Regions from separate parts of the Streptomyces sp. WAC07094 genome, predicted to be linked through region 1. Evidence: riboswitches for the same ligand, from Rfam matches in the RefSeq annotation. Region 1 holds a riboswitch; each other region holds the start of a gene.
What was found. Region 1 has a riboswitch for S-adenosylmethionine ahead of RCR19_RS42130 (amino acid ABC transporter permease). Riboswitches for the same ligand answer to the same signal wherever they lie in the genome.
Positions count from the first base shown of each region.

Region 2: it holds a riboswitch for S-adenosylmethionine, as region 1 does, so the genes downstream of both, thrC (threonine synthase) here and RCR19_RS42130 (amino acid ABC transporter permease) in region 1, are expected to answer to the same signal.
Region 3: it holds a riboswitch for S-adenosylmethionine, as region 1 does, so the genes downstream of both, RCR19_RS26900 (aminotransferase class V-fold PLP-dependent enzyme) here and RCR19_RS42130 (amino acid ABC transporter permease) in region 1, are expected to answer to the same signal.

Region 1 is NZ_JAVMJZ010000004.1:50,778-60,245, reverse strand. Features, by position in the region: gene RCR19_RS42165 (LLM class flavin-dependent oxidoreductase) at 1-812, opposite strand, end outside; gene RCR19_RS42160 (NtaA/DmoA family FMN-dependent monooxygenase) at 809-2,182, opposite strand; gene RCR19_RS42155 (LLM class flavin-dependent oxidoreductase) at 2,204-3,412, opposite strand; gene RCR19_RS42150 (putative leader peptide) at 3,488-3,574, opposite strand; gene RCR19_RS42145 (GNAT family N-acetyltransferase) at 3,634-4,359, opposite strand; gene RCR19_RS42140 (transporter substrate-binding domain-containing protein) at 4,454-5,476, opposite strand; gene RCR19_RS42135 (amino acid ABC transporter ATP-binding protein) at 5,545-6,342, opposite strand; gene RCR19_RS42130 (amino acid ABC transporter permease) at 6,339-7,319, opposite strand; SAM riboswitch class IV at 7,638-7,747, opposite strand; partial or broken gene RCR19_RS42125 (NADP-dependent oxidoreductase) at 7,810-7,947, opposite strand; gene RCR19_RS42120 (LLM class F420-dependent oxidoreductase) at 8,127-9,050, shown strand; gene RCR19_RS42115 (DUF1684 domain-containing protein) at 9,118-9,468, shown strand, end outside.
Region 2 is NZ_JAVMJZ010000001.1:4,597,008-4,606,475, forward strand. Features, by position in the region: gene RCR19_RS20340 (extracellular solute-binding protein) at 1-745, shown strand, start outside; gene RCR19_RS20345 (DUF3263 domain-containing protein) at 782-1,009, shown strand; gene otsB (trehalose-phosphatase) at 1,071-1,916, shown strand; gene RCR19_RS20355 (trehalose-6-phosphate synthase) at 1,942-3,372, opposite strand; gene RCR19_RS20360 (glucosyl-3-phosphoglycerate synthase) at 3,487-4,431, opposite strand; SAM riboswitch class I at 4,638-4,792, shown strand; gene thrC (threonine synthase) at 4,811-6,091, shown strand; gene RCR19_RS20370 (MoaD/ThiS family protein) at 6,136-6,411, shown strand; gene RCR19_RS20375 (cold-shock protein) at 6,861-7,064, shown strand; gene groL (chaperonin GroEL) at 7,375-8,997, shown strand; gene RCR19_RS20385 (NADH:flavin oxidoreductase) at 9,183-9,468, shown strand, end outside.
Region 3 is NZ_JAVMJZ010000001.1:6,076,097-6,085,564, reverse strand. Features, by position in the region: gene RCR19_RS26905 (Lrp/AsnC ligand binding domain-containing protein) at 1-115, shown strand, start outside; gene RCR19_RS26900 (aminotransferase class V-fold PLP-dependent enzyme) at 640-2,010, opposite strand; SAM riboswitch class IV at 2,195-2,311, opposite strand; gene trpD (anthranilate phosphoribosyltransferase) at 2,502-3,566, opposite strand; gene RCR19_RS26890 (cytochrome bc complex cytochrome b subunit) at 3,704-5,362, opposite strand; gene RCR19_RS26885 (Rieske 2Fe-2S domain-containing protein) at 5,359-6,417, opposite strand; gene RCR19_RS26880 (c-type cytochrome) at 6,414-7,226, opposite strand; gene RCR19_RS26875 (heme-copper oxidase subunit III) at 7,340-7,960, opposite strand; gene RCR19_RS26870 (response regulator transcription factor) at 8,147-8,548, shown strand; gene RCR19_RS26865 (Ig-like domain-containing protein) at 8,667-9,468, opposite strand, start outside.

The DNA.
Region 1 (9,468 bases):
AAGACGACCGGCAGGCCGGCCTTCTTGAAGAAGGCCAGGTTGGACTCGAAGATCGGCCGGTACGCGGCCAGCGCCTCCTGCGAGGTGGGGGCGACGTAGATGCCCGCGGTGCCGGCGCCGACGGCGATCTGCGCCGGGTCGTGCCCGTAGTGCTCCCAGCGCTCGCGGTAGTGGCCGATCAACTCGGCGTACGGCTCGATGGGGTGGGTGACGTTCGCCGAGAACAGCGGGTCGCCGTAGCGGGCCGCCAGGTCGACCGACTCCTTGCTGGTGGCGCTGCCGTGCCAGACCCGGATCGGCCGCTGGTACGGCCGTGGCCACACCTCGGCGTCGGTCAGCGGGGGACGGAAGCGGGTTTCGGCGGTGACCTTGTCCTGGCGCCAGATCTGCCGGAAGACCTCGTAGCTCTCGGCGTTGCGGTCCCACTGGTCCTCGGGCGTGACGTGGAACAGCTCGCGCTGGGCGGCGCCGTTGCCCTTGCCGATGATCAAGTCGAGGCGGCCGTTGGACAGGTGGTCGAGGGTGGCGTAGTCCTCGTATGCCCGGACCGGGTCCAGCAGGCTGAGCGTGGTGACGGCCGTGAACAGGCGGATCCGCTTCGTCAGGGCGGCCACATGGCTCAGCACGACGGTCGGGGACGAGGAGATGAACGGCCGCTCGTGTCGCTCCCCCACGCCGAAGCCGTCGAAGCCCAACTCCTCGGCCAGCAGGGCGTTGTCGAGCACCTCGCCAAAGCGGTCGTGCGTCGGCTTCTGTACCCCGGTGAGCGGGTCCGGCCGGTGCACGATCAGGGTGATCGCGATGAACTTCACGACGCCACCCGCTCTCCTGGGGCGTCGTCGGGGTGCGCGAGGCCGAGGTGGTCGCGCAGGGTCGTGCCCTCGTAGTCGGTGCGGAAGACTCCCTGCTCCTGCAGCAGCGGTACGACCTTGTCGGCGAAGGGGTCGAGTCCGCCAGGGGTGATGTGCGGGACGAGAATGAAGCCGTCGGACACATCGGCCTGGACGAAGTCGTTGATGGTGCGGGCGACGGTGGCCGGGGAGCCGACGAAAGTCTGCCGGTTGCCGGTGTTGATGACCAGGTCCCGGATGGACCAGTTGTTCGCGGCGGCCAGCTCCCGCCATTCGCGCGCGGTGGCCAGCGGGTCGCGGTACATGCGCACCTGGGCGCGGCCCTTGGAGATGTGGTTGTCGCTGACGTCCGGGTCGATGTCGGGCAGCGGTCCTTCCGGGTCGTACGCCGACAGGTCACGGTTCCAGACGAATTCCAGGTGCTTGAGGGCCGTGGCACCGCTGACCTGCTGCCGGCGTACCTCCTTGGCCAGTTCCTCCGCCTGCGCATCGGTGTCAGCGAGCACGAAGGTGGCGGCGGGCAGGATCAGCAGATCACGGTGGGAGCGGCCGTACTTGGCGAGGCGGTTTTTGACGTCCGTGTAGAACGCCTGGCCCTCCTTGAGGGAGGCGTACCGGCTGAAGATGGCGTCGGCGCTCGACGCGGCGAACTCGCGGCCCTCCTCGGAGTCGCCGGCCTGGAATATGACGGGGCGGCCCTGCGGGGAGCGCGGCACGTCGAACTGCCCGTGGATGTCGAAGTGCTGCCCCGCGTGGACGAAGGAGCCCGCCTTCGCGTCCCGCAGGAAGACACCCGTGGCGTTGTCGGCGACGATTTCGTCGCCGTGCCAGGAGTCGAAGAGCTCGTTCGCGGTGGCCAGGAACTCCTTGGCGCGGGAGTAGCGATCCTCCTGCGGCAAAAAGCCGCCGCGGCGGAAGTTCTCGCCGGTGAAAGCGTCCCAGGAGGTGACGACGTTCCAGGCGGAACGGCCGCCGGAGAGGTGGTCGAGGCTGGCGAACTGGCGGGCCACCTCGTAGGGCTCGTTGAAGGTGGAGTTGATGGTGCCGGTCAGGCCCAGGTGCTCGGTGACGGCGGCCAGGGCGGCGAGGACGGTGAAGGTGTCGGGGCGGCCGACGACATCCAAGTCGTATATTTTGCCGCCCTGTTCGCGCAGGCGCAGGCCCTCGGCGAGGAAGAGGAAGTCGAACTTGGCGCGTTCGGCGGTCTGCGCGAAGTGGACGAAGGAGCTGAACTCGATGTGGCTGCCGGCCTTCGGGTCGCTCCACACGGTGGTGTTGTTGACGCCGGGGAAGTGCGCGGCCAGGTGGATCTGCTTCAGCGGCTTGTTCATGGTGGGTTGCGTCCCTCCGGCTCAGGCGGTGGCGGCATAGCGGTTGGCGGGGCGGGGCAGGCCCAGCAGGCCGCGCAGGGTGTCGGCCTCGTAAGCGGTGCGGAAGGCGCCCCGGCGCTGGAGCTCGGGCACCAGCCCCCGGGTGATGGCCGGCAGGTCGTGCCCGGCGACCGCGGGCCGCAGCCGGAAGCCGCTCAGCCCTTGCGCCGCCAACTCCTGCAGAAAGTCCGCGAGTTGAGCGGGCGTACCGGTGAAGATGCGGGCGTCGCTGGTGTACGGCTTTCCCGCGAGGGCGTCGAGGCGGGCGCGGCGGTCCTGTGCGGCGGCCTGCTCGTCGTCCAGGAAGACCACAAGGTCACCGAAGACGTGCAGGAGTTCACCGGCCCGACCGGCCGCTTCCTGCTCGGCGCGGATCTCGGCGACGATCGCGCGGGCCTGCTCGGCGTCGTGCGGGGTGACGTAGCCGACGTCGGCCTGGCGGGCCACCAGCCGGTACGGGACGGTCTGGTGGGCGAGGGCGGTGACCAGCGGCTGGCCCTGCGGCGGGCGCGGGGTGATGGAGGGGCCCTTGACGCTGAAGCGCTTGCCCTCGAAATCGATGTAGTGCAGCTTGTCGCGATCGACGAAGCGGCCGCTCACCACGTCCCGGATCTCCGCGTCGTCCTCCCAGCTGTCCCAGAGGCGGCGCACGACCTCGACGTAGTCGGCGGCCTCGTCGAAGAGGTCGGTGAGCCGTTCCTGTCCGGCCGCGGTCTTGAGCTCCTCCAGGCTGATCGGCGCGAACGTGCGGCGGCCGAAGTGGGCGGCCTCGTGCGGCCGAGCGCTGATCTGCACCCGCAGGCCCGCGCGGCCGGTGCTGACATAGTCGAGGGTGGCGATCGCCTTGGAGATGTGGAACGGCTCGGTGTGGGTGGCGATCACGGTCGGCACCAGGCCGATGTGCCGGGTCAAAGGCGCGATCCGGGAGGCGGTCAGTACGGCGTCCAGACGGCCGCGGACCTGGTCGGTGCGGCCGTCCAGCTCGCCGTAGTGCGAGGACTGCAGGCCCAGGCCGTCCTCGAAGGTGACGAAGTCGAGCAGGCCACGCTCGGCCTCGGCGACGAGGTCCGCCCAGTGTCCGGCGGTGAACAGGTCGCGGGGGCGGGCCGCTTGGTCGCGCCAGGATGCGGGGTGCCAGCCGGTGCCCTCGAGGGCGACGGCGAGGTGCAAAGGAGGGGGAGTTGAGGACACGAGGGTGCCTTCCTGGAGGTCCGTACGAGATCGCCGGCCCGCGGGAACGGGGCGCACGGCGGATGAGGAAACGGGTCAGGAGCTACACAGGGCGCCGGCCACGCGCTGCAGGTCGATGTGGGGCCGGGAGTGGAGGCGGACGGCGCGCAGTACACGTGTCATGTGTCGCGCCTCCGTCCGAACGGTCCGAGCATTCGCCTTCGACAAGGACAACGGCACGGCTATGCCGTTTCTTCCAGAGCTGCGGCGCCGGTGTGCCGGACGAGCGAGAACACGGTACGGCGGCGCAGGGTGAAGCCGATCGACTCATACAGCCGGATCGCGTTCGCGTTGCTGGCCGCGGCGTGCAGGAAGCCGCGTTCGCCGCGCTCCTTGATGCCGGCGGCGACCGCGCGGACCAGACGGGTGGCCAGGCCCCGGCCACGGTGCCCGGGGTCGGTGCACACGGCGCTGATCTCCGTCCAGCCGGGCGGGTGCAGCCGCTCGCCGGCCAGGGCGATCAGCCGGCCGCGGTGGCGGATGCCGAGGTAGGTGCCCAACTCGACGGTGCGGGGCAGATAGGGGCCCGGCTCGGTGCGGGCGACCAGGTCGAGGATCTCGGGCACGTCGTCGGGACCGAGCCGTACGGCGTCGGCGTCGGGTTCGGCACGCAGAAAGGTGTCCACGAGCTGGACGCCGTGTCCGGTGCGTACGACCTCCCAGCCCTGCGGTGCCTGGGTGACGCCCCGTACCGAGGCGGTGCCGCCGGGACCGACGAGCGTGGCGAGGTCGGTCCAGGCGCGCGGGTCGTCCTCGTCGGGGACGGCGTAGAAGGGGGCCACGTCCTGGTGGTAGCGGGCGGCGTGGCCGATTCGTTCGGCGAAGTGGGCGTGGGGGCCGGTGAGCGCGGCCCAGGCGGGGTTGTCCAGGATGTGCGAGGAGCGGGCGTCGAGGGTGGTGACGGACATGGTGTGGCGGTCTCCGGGGTGCGGCTCGGCTCGGGGTGTCGCGCGTGCCCGGGGGCTCCACCGGGGTGGTGGTGGGGCCCCAAGCACGCGGTGGTCAGGAGTTGTCGAGGGGCAGTCCCGGCGGGTTGACCTCGGACTCGGTGACGGCATCGCTGGAGAGGTTCCAGGCGGCGAGCCACTTGGCGTACTGCCCGTTCTCGATCAGGTGGTTGATGGCGTCGGCGAGCGGCTTGGCCAGGCCGCTGTCCTTCTTCGCGGTGGCCGCGATCAGCCCTTGGAGGCTCGCGCCGGCGCCGGAGTACTGGCCCGCGATCCTGGTCGCGTTGGGGGTGCTCGCGGTCTGCGTGACGTGGTAGGAGAGGTTGGGGCTGGGGCCCAGGTAGGCGTCGATCTTGCCGCTGTTCAGGGCCAGGTAAAGGCTGTTGTTGTCCTGGAAGTACTTGATGGTGAGCTTCTTGCCCTCGCTGTGGAGCTTCTTCTGCCACTCCAGCAGGATCCGCTCCTGGTTGGTGCCCGCGCCGACCGAGACGGTCTTGCCCGCGAGGGTTGTGTAGTCGCCGTCGAAGGCGAACTTCGAGGACTTGAGCGTCTCGAAGGCGAGGTCGTCCTTGCGGTAGGAGGCGAACTCGTACTTCCGCTTGCGTTCCTCGGTGTCGGTGATGTTCGAGAAGCCGACATCGACCTTGCCGCTGTCGATGCCGACGAAGAGGTTCTCCCAGGTGAACCGCTTGACCTCGGGCTCCAGGCCCAGGACGGTCGCGACCAGCCGGGCCAGGTCCACCTCGGAGCCGGTGAGGGTCTTCTGGTCGCTGCCCACATAGCCCAGCGGTGGGGAGCCGGAGGGCAGGGTGCCGGACCCGATCACCAGCTTGCCGCTCTTCTTGATCGCGTCGGGCAGCTGGTCGCTGATGGACTTGACCTCGGAGACCTTCAGGGTGGTCTCCTTGGCGGCGCCGTTGGACAGCCGGCCGACGGTGACCGTGCCGGCGCTGTCGCTCGTCGTGGTGGCGGCGTCGCTGTCGCCACCGCAGGCGGCGAGCCCGGTGGCGAGGGTGGCGACGGCAATCGCCGCGGTGATGCCGCGTATCAGGCTGCGTCGGGTGAAGTGGGCAGACATGGCCGTTCCTTGTCGCTGGAAGTGATGAGGGGCGGGCGTGGGGGGAAGTCGAGGGGTGCGGCGGCGGGTCAGAGGACCTTGCTGAGGAAGTCCCTGGTCCGCTCGTGCCGGGGCTTGTCGAGGACCTCGGAGGGCGGGCCCTGCTCGACGATCCGGCCGCCGTCGATGAAGACGACCCGGTCGGCGATCTCGCGGGCGAAGCCGATCTCATGGGTGACGATGACGAGGGTCGTGCCGCTGGACGCCAGGTCCTTGATGACAGCGAGTACTTCACCGACCAGTTCCGGGTCCAGGGCGGAGGTGGGCTCGTCGAAGAGGATGACGCCGGGGCGCAGGGCGAGGGCGCGGGCGATGGCGACGCGCTGCTGTTGGCCGCCGGAGAGCTGGCGCGGGTAGGCGCCGGTCCTGTCGGCGAGGCCGACCCGGCCAAGGAGTTCCCGGGCGAGTTCCCGGGCCTCGGGCTTGCCGAGCTTCCCGGTGGCGACCGGGGCGGCGGCCACATTGTCCAGGACGGTCAGGTGCGGGAAGAGGTTGAAGTTCTGGAAGACGAAGCCGATGCGGCTGCGCTGGGTGAGGATGGCCCGCTCGCTCAGTTCCTTCAGCCGCTCGCCCTGCCGCCTCACGCCGATCAGCTCGCCGTTGATGCTGACGTGGCCGATCTCTGGCTTCTCCAGGTGGTTGATGACCCGCAGCAGGGTGGACTTGCCGGAGCCGGAGGGGCCCAGGATGACGGTGACCTCGCCGGGGCGGACCCTCAGGTCGACGCCGTCCAGTACCCGGTGGGTGCCGTACCACTTGTGCACGTCGTGGACCTCGACGGTGGCGGCTTCGACGTCCGTCAGGGCGTCGAGCGTCTTGGCGGTCATAGGGCGGCCTCCCGGCGGATACGGGCCCGCAGGTCGGTGAGACCGGTGCGGAGCCTCTGCAGCGGGGTCGGCGGCAGGCTGCGGGTGGCACCGCGGGCGTAGTGCCGCTCGACGTAGAACTGGACGACGGAGACGACGCTGGTCAGGATCAGGTACCAGACGGTGACGACCAGCAGCAGCGGCACGATGTCGCCGGGGTAGGTGGAGCCCATGGTCTGCGCGGAGCCGAACAGGTCGAGCAGGGAGACGTAGAAGACCAGCGAGGTGCCCTTGATCAGGCCGATGAGCTGGTTGACATAGCTCGGGATGATCGAGCGCAGCGCCTGCGGAAAGACGATCTTCCTGAACTGGTAGCCCTTGGGCAGGCCGAGCGCCGCGGCCGCCTCGTGCTGGCCCTGGTCGACGGAGAGGATGCCGCCGCGTACCACCTCGGCCGCGTAGGCGGCCTCGTTGAGGCTGAGCCCGATGACCGCGACGACCATGTCGGTGGCGAGTCTGGACTCGTCGAAGGAGAAGAAGGCCGGGCCGAAGGGGATGCCGACGCTCAACGTCTTGTACAGGGCGCTGAAGTTGTAGAGGAAGATCAGCACCACGATGAGCGGGATGGAGCGCAGCGCCCAGACGTAGGTCCAGCTGACCGCGCGCAGCACCGGGTTCTTCGAGAGCCGGCCCAGTGCGAGCACGATGCCGCCGACAAGACCCAGCACCGCACTGTAGGCGGTGACTTCGAGGGTGATCAGCAGGCCGTCGAGGATGGTGGGGCGCAGGAACCAGTAGCTCCAGCGGTCCCACTGGTAGAAGGGGTTGGTGATCAGTCCGTGCACGAACTGGGCGACCAGGACCAGCACGACCGCGGTGGCGATCCAGCGGCCTGGCCGCCGCAGCGGAAGAACCCGCTGAGCGGTGAGTAGTTTTGACGGCTCGCCGGCGGTCGGTTGCTCGGTGAGGGTGACGGTGGCGCCAGGGGGTTCACTCATGGTGGGCTCCGGCTGGGTGGGAACACCCCGGAAGCACGGCGGCTTGCAGCGGCGCGCACGGCGGCGAGATACCGGGGAGGGCAAAGGCACACCGCGGGTGCGGTGTTCGTCAGGAAGTGCGGGGGCTGCGGGGCGGTGTCAGCCCCGACAGCGGGCGCGGCCCGGTGCGGTACACAGTGCGCTGTTCACGCGGAGCAGATCGACGGCGCGATCAGCGACGAGCAGGTTCGCGTACGACGGTACGCAGCCCTGCAGGCGGCACATCGCCGTCCTGGGAGCTGCATACATGGCGTCACCGTCACTGTTCCGGCCCTGTGGGCCTCGCGCTTACCGAAACGTCATCCGGTCCGGTCGTCACCTGGGGCACCCCACCGCGGTGCGAGGGTTGCCGGTCAGCAAGCCAGGGCTTGTCGCTGACACTCATGACCGTTCTGAGCCGTAATTAAGACAACGGCCCGAACAGATGTCAACGCCGGGTCCACCAGGTGGACTGGCCGGACAGCGCGCCGACGAGCGCTGATCGGGCGCCGCGGCGCGCCGCTGTGAGTGGCGCTGTCAGTTGCTTGCCGCCCACGGTGTCCACCAGGACGTTGATGCCTTCGGTTGCCGCAATGCCCAACTGCCGGGCACCCTGCGCGAGAACCTCGGCCCGCGCGAACCCCTCACGCACCGCTCCGCACAGGACCGAACAGCAGGCGGGCTGAGCGCCGGGACGCCCTTCCACTCAGGACGCAGTACACATGACTGACAAGAAGCTGTCACACACGGACCGGAATGCCGGTTCGACCGGCGCCCGTTGTGACTGACATGACTGTTGGAGTAGCGCTCAACGCATCCGACGCGCCGAACCAGGTCGACGCCACCGTAGAACTGGCCCAGGAGGCAGCGCAGTTCGGTCTTACGTCGGCCTGGTTCGGGCAGACCTTCGGCGCGGACTCGCCCCAGCTCGCGGCGATCGTCGGGCGGGAAGTGCCCACACTGCAGGTCGGCACCTCGGCGATCCCCGTCTTCGGCCGCCACCCGCTGCTGGTCTCCAGCCAGGCCCAGACCGCCCAGGCCGCGACCCACGGCCGCTACCACCTCGGTCTGGCCCTGGGCACGAAACTGCTGACGGAGACCGGCTTCGGCCTGCCCTTCGAGCGGCCCGTCGCCCGGCTGCGCGAATTCCTCACCGCCCTGCGGCAGTTGACCCAGACCGGTACGGCCGATTTCCACGGTGAGCTGCTCACCGCGACCACCCCGGTCCCGGCGCGGGTACCGGGTGCCGGGAGCGGTGTCCCCCTGCTGGTCGCCGCGATGGGGCCGCAAGCGCTGCGGGTCAGCGGGGAGCTGGCGGACGGGATCCTGCCCTACCTGGCGGGACCGCGCGCCCTGGCGGAGCACATCGTGCCCGCCCTGATCGCCGCGGCCGAGGCCGCCGGCCGCCCCGCGCCCAGGATCGTGGCCCTGGTGCCCGGTGTGGTCACCGACGACGTCGACGCGGTGCGGGCCAAGGCCACCGAGAACCTCGCCTTCTACGAACAGATCCCGTCCTACGCGCGGGTCATCGAACTCTCCGGCGGTCGGCGGGCCGCCGACCTGGCGGTGATCGGCGACGAGAGGACCGTCGGGGCCGAGGTACGCCGTTACCGCGACGCCGGCGCCACCGAGGTCGTGTTCTCGGGCACCGACATCGCGGGAGAAGACGACCGCAAACGCACCTGGCGCCTCCTCGGCGAACTGGCCGGCTGAAGTCGCCCGTCGGCCCGACAGCACCTGCCCTGCACGAAGGCACCCCCGGCTGCGAAGGAGATTCCCCATGACCACCGAGGCCACCACCACGGACCTCCAGGCTTTCACCGAGACCTGGCTGCAGTGGTACCGCGCCCATGAGGCCCGGCTCGCTGCCCCGCACGGGTTCCTGGCGATCACCGGCCTGCACTGGCTCGACGACCGGCCCCAGCGCTTTCCGGACGCGCCCGGCGCGTGGCGCACGGGCCCCGAAGGGGTCGTCGTAGACCTCGACGACGGCGAGGAATTGGTCGTCGACGGCACGCCGGTGCGCGGCGAGCACCGCTTCGGCGTGCTTCCCGAGCGCGGCGGCGTCGACGCCCTGTGGGCAGACGCCGTCATCGAGGTCGCCAAGCGCGGCGGGCACGACATCGTGCGC
Region 2 (9,468 bases), on a different contig from region 1:
GGACGCGCGGGCGCTGAAGGCCAAGGGGGTGAAGTTCCCCTACGCCCTGCCGCTGGGGCCGGAGGAGGCCCAGGCGGAGACCATGCAGTGGCTGCTGAGCGGCGGCGACGGCTATCTGGACGGTTTCGGCTCCTACAACTTCGACTCCACCCAGAACGTGGCGACCTTCACCTGGCTGAAGGACGAACTGGTCGACAAGGGGCTGACGGGGCCCGTGGAGCCGGCGAAGCTGAACCGTGCCGACGCCTTCGCCGCCTTCACCCGCGGCGAGGTCGGCATGCTGAACGGCCACCCCTCCCTGATGAAGGCTGCGGCGGCCGAGGGTGTGAAGTTCGGCGTGGTGCCGATGCCCGGCGTCGACGGCCGGGCGAAGTCCACGATGGGCGTGGCGGACTGGATGACGGCGTTCAGGCAGAACGGCCACCAGGACCGGATCCGCGACTTCCTCGACTATGTGTACAGCGAGAAGAACGTCCTTGCGTTCTCGCGCGAGTACGACCTGCTGCCGGTGACCAACTCCGCGCAGGAGGCGATGTCGGCGTCGCCCCGGGACGCGGACCTGGCGCCCTTCCTCGAGGAGCTGCCGAGCTCCGAGCTCTACCCTGTGGGCAAGACGTCCTGGGCGGCCGTCAGCGCCGACATCAAGCAGCAGGTGGGCAAGGCCGTCGGTCCGGAGGGCAGCCCGGCGGCGGTCCTGGGCGCGCTGCAGCGGGAGGCCGTGACCGCGGACGGTTCCGCCGGCTGACGGAGCGGTGTCGGCCCTTCCGGCTACGGTTCCCCCATGGACGACCTCACTGCCCTGGACAAGGCCATCCTCGCGCTGGAAGGGCGCAGTTTCACGGGGCCGGGGGCCAAGGAGCGCGTCATCCGTGAGCAACTCGGTCTGGCCCCCGTCCGGTACTACCAGCTGCTCAACGCCCTCCTCGACGACCCCAGAGCCCTCGCGCACGCCCCGGTCACCGTCAACCGGCTCCGCCGCGTCCGCGAGTCCCGCCGCGCCGAGCGCTGAGCGGGACGCGCGGGGCGGCGCGCCAGGAGTGAGGCCGGGCCCGCGTGGATAGGGTCGTCCCATGGGCAGCCACACGGACTCCTTGCCGACGCCCGCCACACCGGCCGGGCGGGACGGACTCGACGCGATCCTCACCCGGCCCGGGCGGGCCGTCCTCGCCTTCGACTTCGACGGGACGCTCGCGCCGATCGTCCCCGACCCCGACCAGGCCCGCGCCCACCCGGACGCGGTGCCCGCCCTCGCGGCCATCGCCCCGCGGGTGGCCGCCGTCGCGGTCGTCACCGGCCGCCCCGTCGACGTGGCCGTCCGCTACGGCGGCTTCGCGGAGGTGCCCGGACTCGAACACCTCGTGGTCCTCGGCCACTACGGCGCCGAACGCTGGGACGCCCGCACCGGCACCGTCGAGGCTCCGGCCCCCCACCCCGGCGTCGCCGCCGCCCGTGCCGAACTCCCCGCGCTCCTCGAGGCGATCGGACCCCGTGAGGGGACGTGGATCGAGGAGAAGGGGCGTGCCGTCGCCGTGCACACCCGTCGCGCCGGGGATCCGCAGGCCGCGTTCGAGGCCCTCCGCGATCCCCTGGCCGGTCTCGCCGCCCGCCACGGACTGATCGTCGAACCCGGCAGGTTCGTCCTGGAACTGCGCCCGCCGGGCATGGACAAGGGAGTGGCACTGCTGGAGTACGTCCGTGAGATCGGCGCCGGCGCGGTCATGTACGCGGGCGACGACCTCGGCGACCTCTCCGCCTTCGCCGCGGTCGACAAGCTCCGCTCCGACGGCGTCCCCGGCCTGCTGGTGTGCAGCGGCAGCGACGAGGTCACCGAACTGGCGGAACGGGCGGACCTGGTGGTCGACGGGCCGCCGGGGGTCGTACGGCTCGTGAGGGCACTGGCACACGGGCTCGCGTGAACGGGCCCGGCCGGTGGCGGCCCCGTCACTTCTCCAGCGCGGCCAGCTGATCAAGGAACCACCGGGCCGGCGGAAGTGCCGTGGCCTGCGCGGCGAGCCGCTTCGTCCGCTCGGCGCGCTCCCCCGCCCCCATCGACAGCGCCTCGTGCAGCGCGGCCGCCATGCCCCCGATGTCGTACGGGTTCACGGCCACCGCGTCCTCGGACAGCTCCTCGAACGCCCCGGCCTCCCGGGACAGCACCAGCGCACAGCCCTCGTCGGAGACCACCGGGACCTCCTTGGCGACCAGGTTCATGCCGTCCCTGATGGGGTTCACCAGCGCCACGTCCGCCAGCCGGTAGGCGGCCAGCGAGCGCGCGAAGTCGTCCTTCACATGCAGTTCGACGGGGGTCCAGTCCGGCGTGCCGTAGCGTGAGTTGATCTCCGTGGCCACCCGCTGGACCTCTGCGGTGTAGTCGCGGTAGACGGCCAGGTCCTGGCGGGAGGGGTACGCGAAGGCGATGTGGACGACCCGTTCGCGCCACTCCGGACGCGATTCCAGCAGCTCCTGGTAGGCCAGCAGTCCGCGCACGATGTTCTTGGACAGCTCGGTGCGGTCCACCCGCACGATCGTCCTGCGCGGGCTGCCGTCGGGGGCCGAGCCGATCTGCTTGCGCAGCGCCGCCATCCGCTCGTCCACGTCCGGCCGGTGGGCCCGCTGCCGCAGGAAGTCGGCGTCCGCGCCCAGGCCGTGGACGCCGATGCGGGTGCCGGAGGGAATGCCGGGACCGAGGACCGTGTGACAGCAGTCCGTGAACGCGTCCGCCCAGCGCTGCGTGAGGAACGCCGCCCGGTCCGCGCCGAGGATCCCACCGAGCACCTGCGCCGCGATGTCGTCGGGCAGCAGACGGAAGTACTCCGGCGGCGCCCACGGCGTGTGCGAGAAGTGGCCGATCCGCAGATCGGGCCGCAGACCGCGGAGCATCCGCGGGGCCAGGGTGAGGTGGTAGTCCTGGATCAGCACCGCCGCACCCTCGCCCGCCTCCTGCGCCAGCGCCTCGGCGAACGCGCGGTTGTAGGCCTCGTATGCCGCCCACTGGCGCCGGAACTCCGCTCCGAAGGCCGGCTCCAGCGGCGTCTGGTAGAGCATGTGGTGCACGAACCACAGCACCGAGTTGGCGATGCCGTTGTAGGCGTCCGCGTGCACCTGCGGGTCGATGTCCAGCATCCGCACCCGCCGGCCGCCGGTGTCGGCCGTGTCGAGCGCGCCGCCGGTCCGCCGCACGGCCTCCCGGTCACCGGCACCCAGGGCGGAGCAGACCCAGACCGCGTCCGTGTCCGGGCCGATGGCCGAGAGCCCGGAGACCAGCCCGCCCCCGCCGCGCTTGGCGGTGAGCCCGCCGGACTCGTCCAGCGCGTACGAGACCGGGCCGCGGTTGGAGGCGACGAGTACGGATGCCGCATGCGTGGAAGCCATGCCTCGAAACCTAGCCCGAGCTCAAAACGCTCAAACGTTCCCGTCGGCCGTATGCGGAGCCGTATACAACGGGTCCCGCCGCGGTCGCGGACCGTCGCCGCCGGGCCGAGATCCTCAGGCCGCCTTGTGTTCCGCGTACTCCTCGATCTCCGCCATCGGCGGCCGCTCCTCCGTGTCCACCTGATACGTGCGCGGCTCGAAACCGCCGTCGCCCCGCTCGAACTGGATGAGGGCCGGGCGGATCAGATGGCCGCGGGCCAGGCGCAGCTGCGCCGTGCGGTAGATCGAGGCGGCCATTCGGCCGAGCGCCTGGCCGTCCTGGTGGCGGTGCTTGCGCACGCCCACGTCGACCTGGGCGAGGGCGTCGAGCCCCACCAGGTGCAGGGCGTCCACCAGGATGCCGAGCTCCACCCCGTACCCGACCGGGAACGGCAGCCGCTCCAGCAGCGAGCGCCGGGCCGCGTACTCGCCGCCGAGCGGCTGCACGAAGCCGGCGAGCTGCGGCCAGTGCATGTTGAGCAGCGGGCGGGCCATCAGTTCGGTGACACGCCCTCCCTGGCCCGCCGCGCCGCCCAGCGGACGGTCGTACATCGCCTTCACCAGGTCCACGCCCGGATCGGTGAGCAGCGGGCCCACGATCCCCGATACGAAGTCGGACGAGAACTCCCTGAGGTCGGCGTCGATGAAGCAGACGATGTCCCCGCGGGTGACGAGCAGGGAGCGCCACAGGACCTCGCCCTTGCCGGGCACGGCCGGGATGCGCGGCAGGATCGTGTCGCGGTGCACCACCTTCGCTCCGGCCGTGGCGGCGACCTCGGAGGTGCGGTCGGTGGAGCCCGAGTCGACGACGACGATCTCGTCGACGAGCGGAACCCGCAGCACGAGGTCGCGGCGGATGGCGGTGACGATGTCGCCGACCGTCTCCTCCTCGTTCAGCGCGGGCAGCACGACACTGACCGTCGAGCCCGAGGCGCGTTTCGCGGCCAGGATCCGGTGGAGCGGGCGCTCGGTGACGGACCAGGAGCGGGTGCTCAGCCAGCGCTCGACTTCTTCCAGCACAGTCTGCGGCTCCTCACGTTCGTACGGCGGTAGTGGCAGTAGAGATCTTCGAGTGATGTGTTCCCGTCGGTGCGGGTGGGTGTCCATCTCGCGCTTCGGACGACTCTCTCAACTGTCCTGGCCTTCGGTTACAGTCTTGAACAACGCCGGTGACCAACGCATGTCGGGGGTCACCGCGGTTCATAACCGGTAAAACAACCGCATACAGCTCATCCAGAGGGGCAGAGGGACACGGCCCGATGAAGCCCCGGCAACCCTCCAGCCGGTCTCGTAGATCAGTGTTGATCACTGCGCGAGGCTCCCGGCTCGGGAAGGTGCCAATTCCGTCTTACGGCGAGATGCGTCGTGAGGAAGATGAGGAGAAAGGGCCTCGCCTGACATGGCTGTGCAGACAGTTGCAAGCAGCACCGACTCTGTGAATCTCGGCCCCGCAGCGGCGCTGTCCTGCCGCGAGTGCGGCCACCGGGTGCCGCTCGGCCCGGTCTTCGCCTGCGAGGAGTGTTTCGGCCCGCTGGAGATCGCGTACGACTTCTCGGGTTACGACACCGAGGAATTGCGCAAGCGGATCGAGGCGGGTCCCGCGAACATCTGGCGCTATGCGCCGCTGCTGCCGGTCCCGGCGGACGTCGCCGACAAGCCGAACCTCAACCCGGGCTGGACCAAGCTCGTCCGGGCCGACAACCTGGCGCGCGAGTTGGGCGTCACCGGCGGGTTGTATGTGAAGGACGACTCCGGCAACCCCACGCACTCCTTCAAGGACCGCGTGGTCGCCCAGGCGCTGGAGGCGGCGCGCGCCTTCGGCTTCACCACGCTCTCCTGCTCCTCGACCGGCAACCTCGCGGGCGCGGTCGGCGCCGCGGCGGCCCGTGCCGGCTTCCGCTCCTGCGTCTTCATCCCGCACGACCTGGAGCAGGGCAAGATCGTCATGGCCGCGATCTACGGCGGCGACCTCGTCGGCATCGAGGGCAACTACGACGACGTGAACCGCTTCTGCTCCGAGCTGATCGGGGACCCGGCGGGCGAGGGCTGGGGCTTCGTCAACGTCAACCTCCGCCCGTACTACGCGGAGGGCTCCAAGACGCTGGCGTACGAGATCGCCGAGCAGCTGGGCTGGCGACTGCCCGACCAGATCGTGGTCCCGATCGCCTCCGGCTCGCAGCTGACGAAGATCGACAAGGGTCTGCAGGAGCTGATCAAGCTCGGGCTCGTCGAGGACCGGCCCTACAAGATCTTCGGTGCGCAGGCGGAGGGGTGCTCGCCGGTGTCGGTGGCGTTCAAGGCGGGCACCGACGTCGTACGGCCGCAGAAGCCGGACACCATCGCCAAGTCGCTCGCGATCGGCAACCCGGCGGACGGCCCGTACGTCCTGGACATCGCCCGCCGCACGGGCGGCGCCGTGGAGGACGTGACCGACGCGGAGATCGTCGACGCCATCAAGCTGCTCGCACGCACCGAGGGCATCTTCGCCGAGACGGCGGGCGGCGTGACCGTCGGCGTGACGCGCAAGCTCATCGAGAACGGCGTCCTCGACCCGGCGAAGACGACGGTCGTCCTCAACACCGGTGACGGCCTCAAGACGTTGGACGCCGTGGCCGGAACCGGGCTCACCGCCACGATCCGCCCGAACCTCGACTCCTTCCGCGAGGCCGGGCTCGGTTGAGAGTCCGTCCCCGCCAGCCGCACCCCGACCGGAGGTCACACCCCATGAGCGTCAACGTCCGCATCCCCACCATCCTGCGCACCTACACCGCCGGCCGAGCCGAGGTGACCGCCGAGGGCGGGACCCTGGCGGAGGTCATCGCCGACCTGGAGAAGAACCACGTCGGCATCGCCGCCCGGGTCCTGGACGACCAGGGCAAGCTGCGCCGCTTCGTCAACGTCTACGTCAACGACGACGACGTCCGCTTCGAGCAGGGTCTTGAGACGGCGACGCCGGACGGCGCCGGCGTCTCCATCATCCCGGCCGTGGCGGGTGGCTGACGGTCGTTCAGCCGCGTGATCGTTACCCTCGGTAATGCACGTCACCGAGAGTTCATCGAATTGCCCTCTCCGTGAGACAAGCGGAGGGGGCAATTCTGCATGGTTGAGCGAGGTACAGTTGGGGAACGTGTTCCCGCTCTCTCCGTCGGGCACCTCCGGTCGCTGCCGCGCACCCGATAAGAAGTAGCCAAAGTGCGCAGGGCTTTTGCGCCATTCATTCCTTTTACGGGGCCCGACTTGCCCTGAATTCGGACGAATTCTTCGTACATTCCCGACCGGTCATGCCCTGAATTCTCGTCCGATTGACCTGTTGCAGACGGCAGTTGGACAGATACATTCAGCCGCGGTCGACGCGTTCCGGCGCACGCCCCCAACCGTTGGGGGGTGAGGTCTGACCCGGATCCGCGAAGTGTGGATCTGTGCAAGGGCCAGTAATAGGGGAGTTAGGCATGGCTCAGGGCACCGTCAAGTGGTTCAACGCGGAGAAGGGGTACGGCTTCATCGCGGTCGACGGTGGTGCGGATGTTTTCGTCCACTACAGCGCGATTCAGATGGACGGCTACCGCACCCTCGAAGAGGGCCAGCGGGTCGAGTTCGAGATCTCGCAGGGTCAGAAGGGGCCGCAGGCGGACATGGTCCGACTGGCCGGCTGAAGCACGCGCCGACGACTGAACTGATCGACGTGTCGAGGGGCTCGCATCCCGTTGGGGTGCGAGCCCCTCGGTCTGTCCGGCGGCGCGCCGGGGCGCAGGGGCCTGCTTCACGGGGCCGCGCCTTGCACTCGGACGGGGCGAGTGCTAATCATTGGCGTTAGCACTCTGAAGGTGAGAGTGACAAAAAAGAAGGACCGGGTCGGTGAGGCCGCGGACCGGGTGGGGCAGGGAACCTCCGGCCGAGGCCGTCCGTCGCGGGCGCGGGCGCGGTCCGAAGTAATCACCCCCAGTCCTGGGAGGACCACTTCACATGGCCAAGATCATCGCGTTCGACGAGGAGGCGCGGCGAGGCCTCGAGCGCGGCATGAACCAGCTCGCGGACGCCGTCAAGGTGACCCTCGGCCCCAAGGGCCGCAACGTCGTCCTCGAGAAGAAGTGGGGTGCCCCCACGATCACCAACGACGGTGTCTCCATCGCCAAGGAGATCGAGCTCGAGGACCCGTACGAGAAGATCGGCGCCGAGCTGGTCAAGGAAGTCGCCAAGAAGACGGACGACGTCGCCGGTGACGGTACGACCACGGCGACCGTGCTCGCCCAGGCGCTGGTCCGCGAGGGCCTGCGCAACGTGGCCGCCGGTGCCAACCCCATGGCCCTGAAGCGCGGTATCGAGAAGGCCGTCGAGGCCGTCTCCGCCGCCCTGCTGGAGCAGGCGAAGGACGTCGAGACCAAGGAGCAGATCGCCTCCACGGCCTCCATCTCCGCCGCCGACACCCAGATCGGCGAGCTGATCGCCGAGGCCATGGACAAGGTCGGCAAGGAAGGCGTCATCACCGTCGAGGAGTCGCAGACCTTCGGTCTCGAGCTCGAGCTCACCGAGGGCATGCGCTTCGACAAGGGCTACATCTCGGCGTACTTCGCCACCGACATGGAGCGTATGGAGGCGGCCCTCGACGACCCGTACATCCTGATCGCCAACCAGAAGATCTCCTCGGTCAAGGACCTGCTCCCGCTGCTGGAGAAGGTCATGCAGTCGGGCAAGCCGCTGCTGATCATCGCCGAGGACGTCGAGGGCGAGGCTCTGTCGACCCTGGTCGTCAACAAGATCCGTGGCACCTTCAAGTCCGTCGCCGTCAAGGCCCCGGGCTTCGGTGACCGCCGCAAGGCCATGCTCGGCGACATCGCCATCCTCACGGGCGGCGAGGTCATCTCCGAGGAGGTCGGCCTCAAGCTGGAGAACGCGACCCTGGACCTCCTGGGCCGCGCCCGCAAGGTCGTCATCACCAAGGACGAGACCACGATCGTCGACGGCGCCGGCTCCCCGGAGCAGGTGCAGGGCCGCGTGAACCAGATCCGCGCGGAGATCGAGAACAGCGACTCCGACTACGACCGCGAGAAGCTGCAGGAGCGCCTGGCGAAGCTGGCCGGCGGCGTGGCCGTCATCAAGGCCGGTGCCGCCACCGAGGTGGAGCTCAAGGAGCGCAAGCACCGCATCGAGGACGCCGTCCGCAACGCCAAGGCGGCCGTCGAGGAGGGCATCGTCGCCGGTGGTGGCGTGGCCCTGCTCCAGGCCTCCCAGGTCTTCGAGAAGCTGGAGCTGACCGGCGACGAGGCCACCGGTGCCGCCGCCGTCAAGCTGGCGCTCGAGGCCCCGCTGAAGCAGATCGCCGTCAACGCCGGCCTCGAGGGCGGCGTCGTGGTGGAGAAGGTGCGCAACCTGACCCCGGGTCACGGCCTGAACGCCGCGACCGGCGAGTACGTCGACCTGGTCAAGGAAGGCATCATCGACCCGGCGAAGGTGACCCGTTCCGCTCTGCAGAACGCCGCCTCCATCGCCGCGCTGTTCCTCACCACCGAGGCCGTCATCGCCGACAAGCCGGAGAAGGCCGCCGCGCCTGCCGGTGGCGGCATGCCGGGCGGTGACATGGACTTCTGAGCCTGATCCCAGGCTCGGACCCGGTCCGATCACACCGAGGGCGGTACTCCCTGGAGACAGGGGGTGCCGCCCTCTGGCGTGTCCAGGGTCACCCGGAGGTCGACCGACCGTTGGGTATGCTGCTCGATGCATGTGCACATACCACACGGTCTCCCGATCGACCCCCTGCCGAGGAGTTCCCCCACGTGACCGTCACCCCCTCCGCATCCCGCGCGGCCGGCATCCTGGCCCGCCCCGTCACGCTGAACGGCCTGACCGTTCCCAACCGGATCGTCATGGCGCCCATGACCCGCCAGTTCTCGCCGGGAGGCATCCCCGGTGAGGACGTGGTCTCGTACTACGCGCGCCGCGCGGCCGCCGGGGTCGGGCTGATCGTCACCGAGGGCACCTACGTGGGCCACGAGTCGGCGGGTCAGAGCAGCCGCGTCCCGCGGTTCCACGGTGAGGAGCAGCTGGCGGGCTGGGCCGGGG
Region 3 (9,468 bases), on a different contig from region 1:
CCCCGGCCGGATCAGCAAGATCCAGGGCGTACTGGCCACCGACACGCATGTCGCCTTCCGCACGTACTCCCAGCACGACCTGGAGGCCGCGTTCGCGATCGGGCTCGACAACTAGACCGGTACGTCCGAAGCGGTGACGCCCTTGACGGCGGCCAAGTGGACACGGCCCCCGCCGACCCGCCCGTGACCCCGCCGTCCCCGCCCGGGGAACCGGATGCGAGGCGCCGGCCCGCTCCCGCCAGGCGGGGGAAATCGCCGGCAGGGGTCTTCCACGAGGCGGCGCCACACCTCCGCGGCGTCCACCGGGCCTCCCCCGCACTGCCGGACGACGTCCGAAGCCCGCCCGGTCACGGCAGGGGAGGTCTCCCTCCGGCCGGCGGCACCTCCGCGCACGGCGAGCAGCACCCCCGGCGGTCACCGCGCGCCACGGCCGGCGCCGGCAGAAGGCGCGGGTATCGGTGCCCGTCGACGGACACGGGGTCCGCCGGGTCCCGGCCGCACCACCGCGTCGCGCGGGGCGGGACCCGTCACGAACTCCTCGGCCGCTCACGGCCGTTCGCCCTCGGTGTGTGCGCCGCCCCGGCGCCGCCCACGGCCTGCGCGGCTCGCCCCTCCCCTGAGCGGGCGGGGCTCGGTGCATCACACCGTCGGCACGCAACGACCGCCCTCTGTACGGTAGTTCCACTTCGCACCCTCGCTGACGAGCTCCTTCACCGCGCGGACGAACCGCTCGACGTGCTCGTCGGGCGTGCCCGCGCCGAAGCTGACGCGGATCGCGTTGAGGGACTTCTCGCCGGGCGCGGCCTCGGGAGCGCCGCACTCGCCCTGGGTCTGCGGGTCGCTGCCCAGCAGGGTGCGCACCAGCGGGTGGGCGCAGAACAGGCCGTCGCGGACGCCGATGCCGTACTCCGCGGAGAGCGCGGCGGCGAAGTGGGAGCTGTTCCAGCCCTCGACGACGAAGGAGATGACACCGACGCGCGGCGAGTCGTCACCGAAGAGGGACAGCACCTTCACCTCGGGTACCTCGGCGAGCCCTTCCCCGACGGTGCGGATCAGGTGCCGCTCGCGGGCCACCAGCGTGTCGAAGCCGGCCTCGGTGAGGGCCTTGCAGGCGGAGGCGATGGCGTAGGCGCCGATGACGTTGGGCGAGCCCGCCTCGTGCCGCGCGGCGCTCTCGTGCCACTCGACGTCCACTCCCCCGTCGGTGCGCCGGGTGACCTTGCGGCTGGCACCGCCGCCCGCGAGATACGGCTCGGCATCGCGCAGCCAGTCGGCGCGGCCGGCCAGGACTCCCGCGCCGAAGGGCGCGTACAGCTTGTGCCCGGAGAAGGCGACCCAGTCGACGTCGAGGTCGCGGACCGACACCGGGTGGTGCGGGGCCAGCTGGGCGGCGTCCAGCACGATACGGGCACCGTGCGCATGCGCGGTCGCCGCGAGCTCGCGCACCGGCCACAGCTCACCGGTGACGTTGGACGCGCCGGTGACGCAGACCAGTGCCGGGCCCGAGGCCCGGGAGGGGTCGCGGTGCGCCAGGGCGCGCTCCAGGGTCTCGACGGCCTGCCGCGGAGTGCTCGGGGCGTCGAGGTAGGTCACCTGCGCGTCCCGCCACGGCAGCAGCGAGGCGTGGTGCTCGGTCTCGAAGACGAAGACCTCGCAGCCGGCCGGGACCACGGAGGCCAGGAGGTTCAGCGAATCGGTGGTGGACCGGGTGAAGACGACCTGGTCGTCCTCCCGGCAGTCGAGGAACTCCGCGACCGTCCCGCGGGCGTTCTCGAACAGGTCGGTGGAGAGCTGCGAGAGGTATCCGGCACCGCGGTGGACACTGCCGTAGTACGGGGCGTAGGCCGCCACGTCGTCCCAGACCCGCTGGAGCGCCGGGGCGCTGGCCGCGTAGTCGAGCGCGGCGTAGGTGACTTCGCCGCCGGTGACGAGCGGGACGGTCACATCCCGTCCGAGAACGGGCAGCGGGGAACAAACGGACCGGTCGGATGCGATGGTGGAGACGGACATGGGTGAACTCCCGTGAGGACAGGTGGATTCGCCGTGCCGGACGGTGCGCATGACGGCGCGTGAAGGGGTCGACGGCACACGAAGGGGTGAAAGGGGATGCGGAGGCGGGGCTCTGCGGCCCTAGCGCATTCGCTTGCTCACGGAAGGCTCCCTCGAACGACCAGGACCCCTGGTGACGCGAGGGGGTCCGCGCTTGCCGCAGACCTCGCTGCCTGCGGCCTGGTCCTCACCCGGGGCACCCCGCCACGGACGGAGGGTTGCCGGACAGCCGGCCGGGGCCGAATGGCTGTCGCTCATGACCTGCGCAGGACATTAGAGGGGTGATCGATCGGCTGCAACTTCTGTCCGGATACCGGGACGCACCGAGGGTCACGGGAGGCGCTCAGGAGGGGACGGTCCCCTACGGCGACCGGTGTGCACCACGGCAGGGCCCGGAGACGGCTCGGGCGGACCGCGGCAGAAGAGACCGCGGCCCGCCCGGAGCGGTGGTGCTAGGCGTGGCTCGCGGCCACCCAGCGGTCCAGGACGCTCTTGGCCGCTCCCGAGTCGATCGACTCCGCCGCCCTGTCCATGCCGGCCCGGATCCGGTCCACCAGGGGGCCCTCGGCCTGCTCCAGCGCCACGAGGGCCGCGGCGGAGTTCAGCAGCACGGCGTCACGCACCGGGCCCGTCTCACCGTCGAGCAGCCGCCGTGCGACCTCGGCGTTGTAGGAGGCGTCGGCGCCCCGCAGCGCCTCCACCGGCACCAGCTCGATACCGACGTCCCGCGGGTCGAAGGCCTCCTCGGTGACCTTGCCGTCGCGGACCACCCACACCCGGGACGTCGACGTCGTCGTCAGCTCGTCCAGCCCGTCGTCGCCCCGGAACACCAGGGAGGAGTTGCCGCGCTCCGCGAGGACCCCGGCGACGATGGGCGCCATCCGCGGGTCCGCGACCCCGACCGCCTGCGCCTTCACCTTCGCCGGGTTCGTCAGCGGGCCCAGGACGTTGAACGTCGTACGGATGCCCAGCTGTCCGCGTGCCGCGGCCACGTGCCGCAGCGCCGGGTGGAACTTGACCGCGAAGCAGAACGTGATCCCGGCCACCTCGGCCACCTCGGCCACCCGGTGCACCGGCAGCTCCAGATTGACGCCGAGCTTCTCCAGCACGTCCGAGGCACCGGACGCGGAGGACGCGGCCCGGTTGCCGTGCTTGACGACCTTGGCGCCGGCGCCGGCCACCACGATCGACGACATCGTGGAGATGTTCACGGTCTTCGCGCCGTCACCGCCCGTACCGACGATGTCGACCGTCGACCCCGGTACCTCGATGACGTTCGCGTGCTCGTACATCGCCCGGACGAGCCCGGTGATCTCCGCGACCGTCTCGCCCTTGGCCCGCAGTGCCACGGCGAAGCCGGCGATCTGGGCGTCGGTCGCCTCGCCCCGCATGATGCGGTCCATCGCCCAGGCCGTGTCGTCGGCGCTCTGGTCACGGCCCTCGAGCAGGCCGTTCAGTACCTGGGGCCAGGAACGGACCGCCGCGGTGTCGCCTCCGGCGGGGTTCACAGCGCTCATAAGCCGCTCCTGGGTGGTGGCCCCGACATGGGGCTCGGGTGTCGAACAGCTCCACCCTATCCAGCCCGGGACACGGCGAAGGGCCCCGTCCATGACTGGACGGGGCCCTTCGACCGTGGCGTGGCGCGCCGCAGCGATCAGTGGTGGCCGTGGCCGCTCGTGATCTCCTTGTACTCCTCGACCGTGGGCTTGGGGATCTGGTTGGCGTCCCCGTAGTAGGCGCCGCTCAGCTTGGAGCGCAGCTTCTCCGAACCCTTGATCTTCCGCTCGACACCGTTCTCGTCGACCGTCGGGCCGATCTCGGCCGGCTGGTACTGCTCGTGCGAGGTGAGCGTGTGCAGCTGCTCCTGGCTGAGCGGCTCGTGCACCTCGATGAACTCACCGTGCGGCAGCCGCTTGATGATGCCCGACTCGCGGCCGTGCAGCACCTTGTCGCGGTCGCGGCGCTGGAGGCCCAGGCAGATCCGCTTGGCCGCGATGAACACGAGCACCGGCACCACGAAGAAGGCGATGCGGACGAACCAGGTGATCGCGTTGATCGACAGATGGAAGTGCGTCGCCCAGAGGTCGTTTCCACCACCGACGAGCAGCACGAAGTACCAGGAGATCCACGCGGCGCCGAAGGCGGTACGCGTCGGGGCGTTGCGCGGGCGGTCCAGGATGTGGTGCTCACGCCGGTCGCCGGTGACCCAGGCCTCGATGAACGGGTACACCGCGATCGCGACGAGGACCAGCGGGAAGATCACCAGCGGGATGAACACGCCCAGGACGAGCGTGTGACCCCAGAAGTTGACCTCCCAGCCCGGCATCACACGGATCAGGCCCTCGGAGAAGCCCATGTACCAGTCGGGCTGGGCGCCGGTGGACACCTGGTCCGGACGGTAGGGGCCGATGGCCCAGATCGGGTTGATCTGTGCGATCGCCGCGACGGCCGCGATGACACCGAAGACCAGGAAGAAGAAGCCTCCGGCCTTGGCCATGTAGACCGGCATCAGCGGCATGCCGACGACGTTGTTGTTCGTCTTTCCGGGGCCCGCGAACTGCGTGTGCTTGTGGTAGACGACCAGGATCAGGTGGCCGACCACCAGACCGAGCATGATGCCCGGCAGCAGCAGGATGTGGATCGAGTAGAACCGGGCCACGAAGTCGCCGCCCGGGAACTGACCGCCGAAGAGGAAGAACGACAGGTACGTGCCGACGATCGGCACGGACAGGATCGCGCCCTCCATGAAGCGGACACCGGTGCCGGAGAGCAGGTCGTCCGGGAGCGAGTAGCCGGTGAAGCCGGTGAACATGCCGAGGACGAACAGCAGGAAGCCGAAGACCCAGTTGATCTCACGCGGCTTGCGGAACGCGCCCGTGAAGAACACGCGCATCATGTGCACGAACATGCCGGCGAGGAAGACCAGCGCCGCCCAGTGGTGGATCTGCCGGATGAGCAGACCGCCGCGGACGTCGAAGCTGATGTGCAGCGTCGAGTTGAACGCCTCGCTCATCATCTGGCCCTGGAGCGGCACGTAACTGCCGTGGTACACCACCTCGTTCATCGACGGGTGGAAGAACAGCGTCAGATACACACCCGTGAGGATGATGATCAGGAAGCTGTAGAGGCAGACCTCGCCCAACATGAACGACCAGTGGTCGGGGAAGATCTTGCGCATGTTGGACTTGGCCAGGGTGTAGACACCCAGGCGGCCGTCCGCCCAGTCCGCGAGGCGCTCGCCGGCCGGTGCCCGTCCGCGCGAGCCGCCCGCCGCGTCCCCGGCGGGGTTCGGGTTGGTCGATGCAGTACTCATCCGCGCTCCCAGAAAGCAGGACCGACGGGCTCTTCGAAGTCGCCGAGCGCCTCGAGGTAACCGTCCGCGTTCACGCCGATGCGCAGCTGCGGCAGGGCGTGACCGGCCGGGCCGAAGATGACCCGGGCACCGTCGGAGAGGTCGAAGGTGGACTGGTGGCACGGGCAGAGGACGTGGTGCGTCTGCTGCTCGTACAGGGAGATCGGGCAACCGACGTGGGTGCAGATCTTGGAGAACGCCACGATGCCCTGGTGGGACCACTCGAGTTCCCGCTTGTCCTTGATGTTGTCCGGCTGCAGCCGGACGATCATCAGGGCGGCCTTGGCGATCTCGGTCTGGAAGTCCTCGTTGTTCTCCTCCAGGCCCTCGGGCTTGGCGAAGGTGAGCGAACCCACCGCGACGTCCGAGGGACGCAGCGGCTCGTTCGTGTTCATGTTGACGAGGAGCTTGCCCTTGGACCAGAGCGTGTGCCGCAGCTTGGTGCCGGGCAGCGGGCCCAGGTCGCGCAGCAGCATGACGCCGGAGAGCGGGAACAGGGCCAGCGCGCCGAACATCGTGTTGCGGATCAGCTTGCGGCGACCCAGCTGGGACTCCTTGGCGCCCTGCTTGAAGTCGGCGAGGACCTTCGTCTTCACCTCGGGCGACGCCTCGACCGGGTGACGCTCGTCGGCGATCTCCATGTCGGACATCAGGGTGCGGGCCCAGTGGACCGCACCCGCGCCGATCGCGAACAGCGCCACACCGAGCGTCAGACCCAGCGCGAAGTTCATCGCGCTGAGGTGCCCGATCGGGAAGACGAAGATCGACTTGTCCGTCGGGATCGTGACGTAGGAGGCGATGAACCCGAGGGTCGCCAGCATCGACACGGTGAACAGCATGGCGACCGTGCGCTCGGAGCGCCTGGCGGCCTGTTCGTCGATGTCCTGGACGCGGTGCTCGTGGGGCGGCAGCCCCGGGTCGGCGAACGGGTTCTCCTCGTCCGCGACCGTCACGGCACCGTGTGCGGTGTCCTGCTCAGCGGGCAGGTTCTCTTCTGGAATGTCGTGGCTACTCATGACTTCTTGGCCTTTGCGGTCCGAGCGGCGACCCAGACGGCGAGCACGATCAGTGCGCCCAGGCCGAAGATCCAGGCGAACAGGCCCTCGGAGACCGGTCCGAGACCGCCGAGCTCGAGGCCGCCGGGGTTGTCGGTCTGGTCACCGTTGACCGCGTTGAGGTACGCGATGATGTCCTTCTTGTTCTGCTGCGACAGCGTGGTGTCGGGGAACGACGGCATGTTCTGCGGGCCGGTCTGCATGGCCTCGTAGATGTGCTTCGGGGCGACGCCGTCGAGGCTCGGCGCGAACTTGCCGTGCGTCAGCGCACCACCCTTACCCGTGAAGTTGTGGCACTGCGCGCAGTTGGTGCGGAAGAGCTCGCCGCCCTTGGCGATATCGGCACCCTCGGGGCTGTAGTCGTTCGTCGTCGGGACGGCCGGGCCGGCACCGAGAGAAGAGATGTACGCCGCGAGCTGGTCGATCTGGGCCTGCGAGTAGATGTTCTTCTTCTTCGTCACCTGGGGGCCCTGCGAGGTGGCGGCGGGCATGCGACCGGTACCGACCTGGAAGTCGACGGCCGCCGCACCCACACCCACCAGGCTGGGTCCGTCGGAGGAGCCCTGACCGCCGGTGCCGTGGCAGCTGGCACAGCCCACCTGGTAGAGCTTCTTGCCCTCCTCGATGGCGAGGGACTGGGCGGTGTCATCGGCCTGCGCCTTGTCGGCGGGCGCGAACGCGGCGTACAGCCCCCCGGAGAGCGTCAGCGCGATGAGTAGGACGACGAGCGCCGCCATCGGATGGCGTCGTCGTGCGGAGAGCTTTTTCACGGATTACCCCGGTGTCAGGATCTTCTGCGTCGATGCTTCTGGAAATGGATCGGATCGTCGCGGGCGATCGGTTCTCCCCGATCGGGGAGACGTCCGCCGCGGCTGACGGCCGACTACTTGATCATGTAGATCGTGGCGAAGAGGCCGATCCAGACGACATCGACGAAGTGCCAGTAGTAGGACACGACGATGGCGGCGGTCGCCTGCTCATGGGTGAACCTCCGCGCCGCGTAGGTGCGGCCGAGGACCAGCAGGAAGGCGATGAGACCACCCGTCACGTGCATGCCGTGGAACCCGGTGGTCAGGTAGAACACCGAGCCGTACGGGTCCGAGGAGAGCGAGAGGCCGTCCTTCTTGACCAGCTCGGTGTACTCGAAGATCTGCCCGCCGACGAAGATCGCACCCATGATGAAGGTGACGATGAACCAGCCCCGGAGCTTCTTCACGTCACCGCGCTCGGCAGCGAACACGCCGAGCTGGCAGGTGAGGGAGGAGAGCACCAGGATCGTGGTGTTGGTCGCCGAGAACGGGAAGTTGAGATGGCTCGCCATCTCCTTCCAGTGGGTCGGCCCGGTCACCGATCGCAGGGTGAAGTACATCGCGAAGAGGGCCGCGAAGAACATCAGCTCGGAACTCAGCCAAATGATGGTTCCGACGCTGGTGAGGTTCGGCCGGTTGACCGACGGGTGCGCGTGCCCGGTTTCTACTGTCGTTGCTGTCGCCACGACCGACATTATGTCGGTCCCTTATCCCGCCCTCACTCCGGGGGGTGCCGTTCGGAGTGTCCGCACCGTGTGTACTGCCCGGATGGCCCATCGAAGGCCTGTCCGAACCGGTGTTGACCACGGGTCCGAGGGAGTAGCATCCGCCCCAACGGTCCGTCCCGAGGGCGGCGGACACCAGTGCGTACCGGAGGAAGCATGCAGCCGACCGCCACGGTCCTGGTCTACAGCGACGACTCCACCACCCGCGAACAGGTGCGGCTCGCGGCCGGGCGCAGGCCCGCCCCGGACGTCCCCGCGGTCGAGTTCGTGGAGTGCGCGACACCGGGCGCCGTCCTCAAGGAGCTGGACCGGGGCGGTATCGACGTGTGCGTCCTGGACGGCGAGGCCGTGCCGATGGGCGGGATGGGCGTCTGCCGGCAGATCAAGGACGAGATCTTCAACTGCCCGCCGGTGCTGGTGCTGATCGCACGGCCGCAGGATGCCTGGCTGGCGACGTGGAGCCGTGCGGATGCGGCGGTGGCGCTCCCGGTCGAGCCGGTGGAGTTCGCGTCGGCCCTGGCCGATCTGCTGCGTCGTAAGGCCCTTCTGAGCGCCTGAGAGCCGGGGCCGCCCGGTGTGAGGGCGACAGCCGTTCCCTCCTGGTCCGTCGTACCCGCACGGCGGAGCCGCACGATGTCCCGGTCCCGCGCCCCTGACGGGGCGCGGAGGGCCCGTCTCAGATCGATTCAGGGCGCAGTCGTGCCCGGTCCTGGGCGTTCGTGCCGCTGTCGGCGGCCAGGGCGCTGCCCTTGCGCCACTTCGCCCAGTCGACGTTCCAGTCGCCGAACCCGTTGCCGAACGGCTCCATCTGCTTGCCGTAGGAGTTGACGACCTTGACGATGTCACCTTGCTGCACGGTGTTGTAGAACCACTGGGCCTGCCCGTTGCTCATGCCGGTGCAGCCGTGGCTCACGTTGGCGTACCCCTGTGAGCCCACGGACCAGGGCGCCGCGTGCACATACTCGCCGCTGAAGGTCACCTGGGCCGCCCAGTAGACCATCAGGTCGTACGAATCGCTCGAGTTCTGCGAGATGCCGATCGAGGTACCGCGCATGCGTACGACGTACTGCTTGCCCAGTACGACCTTGACACCGTTGCGGGTCTCGTAGCCGGGCTTGCCCGTGGTGATGGGTATCCGCCGCAGGACCTGGTCGTTCTTGTAGACCGTCATCTGGTGCGCGGCGGCGTCCGTGACCGCGATGACGCGGTCGCCCGTGGTCATCTTCACGGACTTCGCCTCGCCGCCCCACAGACGGTCGCCGATCTTCATGCCCGCGAGGTTGCTGTGGGCCGTGATGGTGGCGTGGGCGGGCCAGTAGTCCTGGGGGCGGAAGTGCAGCTTCTTGTCGTCCACCCAGTACCAGGAGCCCTGGATCGCGGGCACGGAGTCCACCTTGAGGGCTCTCTCGACGACGGCCCGGGATGCCTTGTCCTTGACGGGCTCGCTGAGTTCGGCGGTGACGGGTTCACCGACGCCG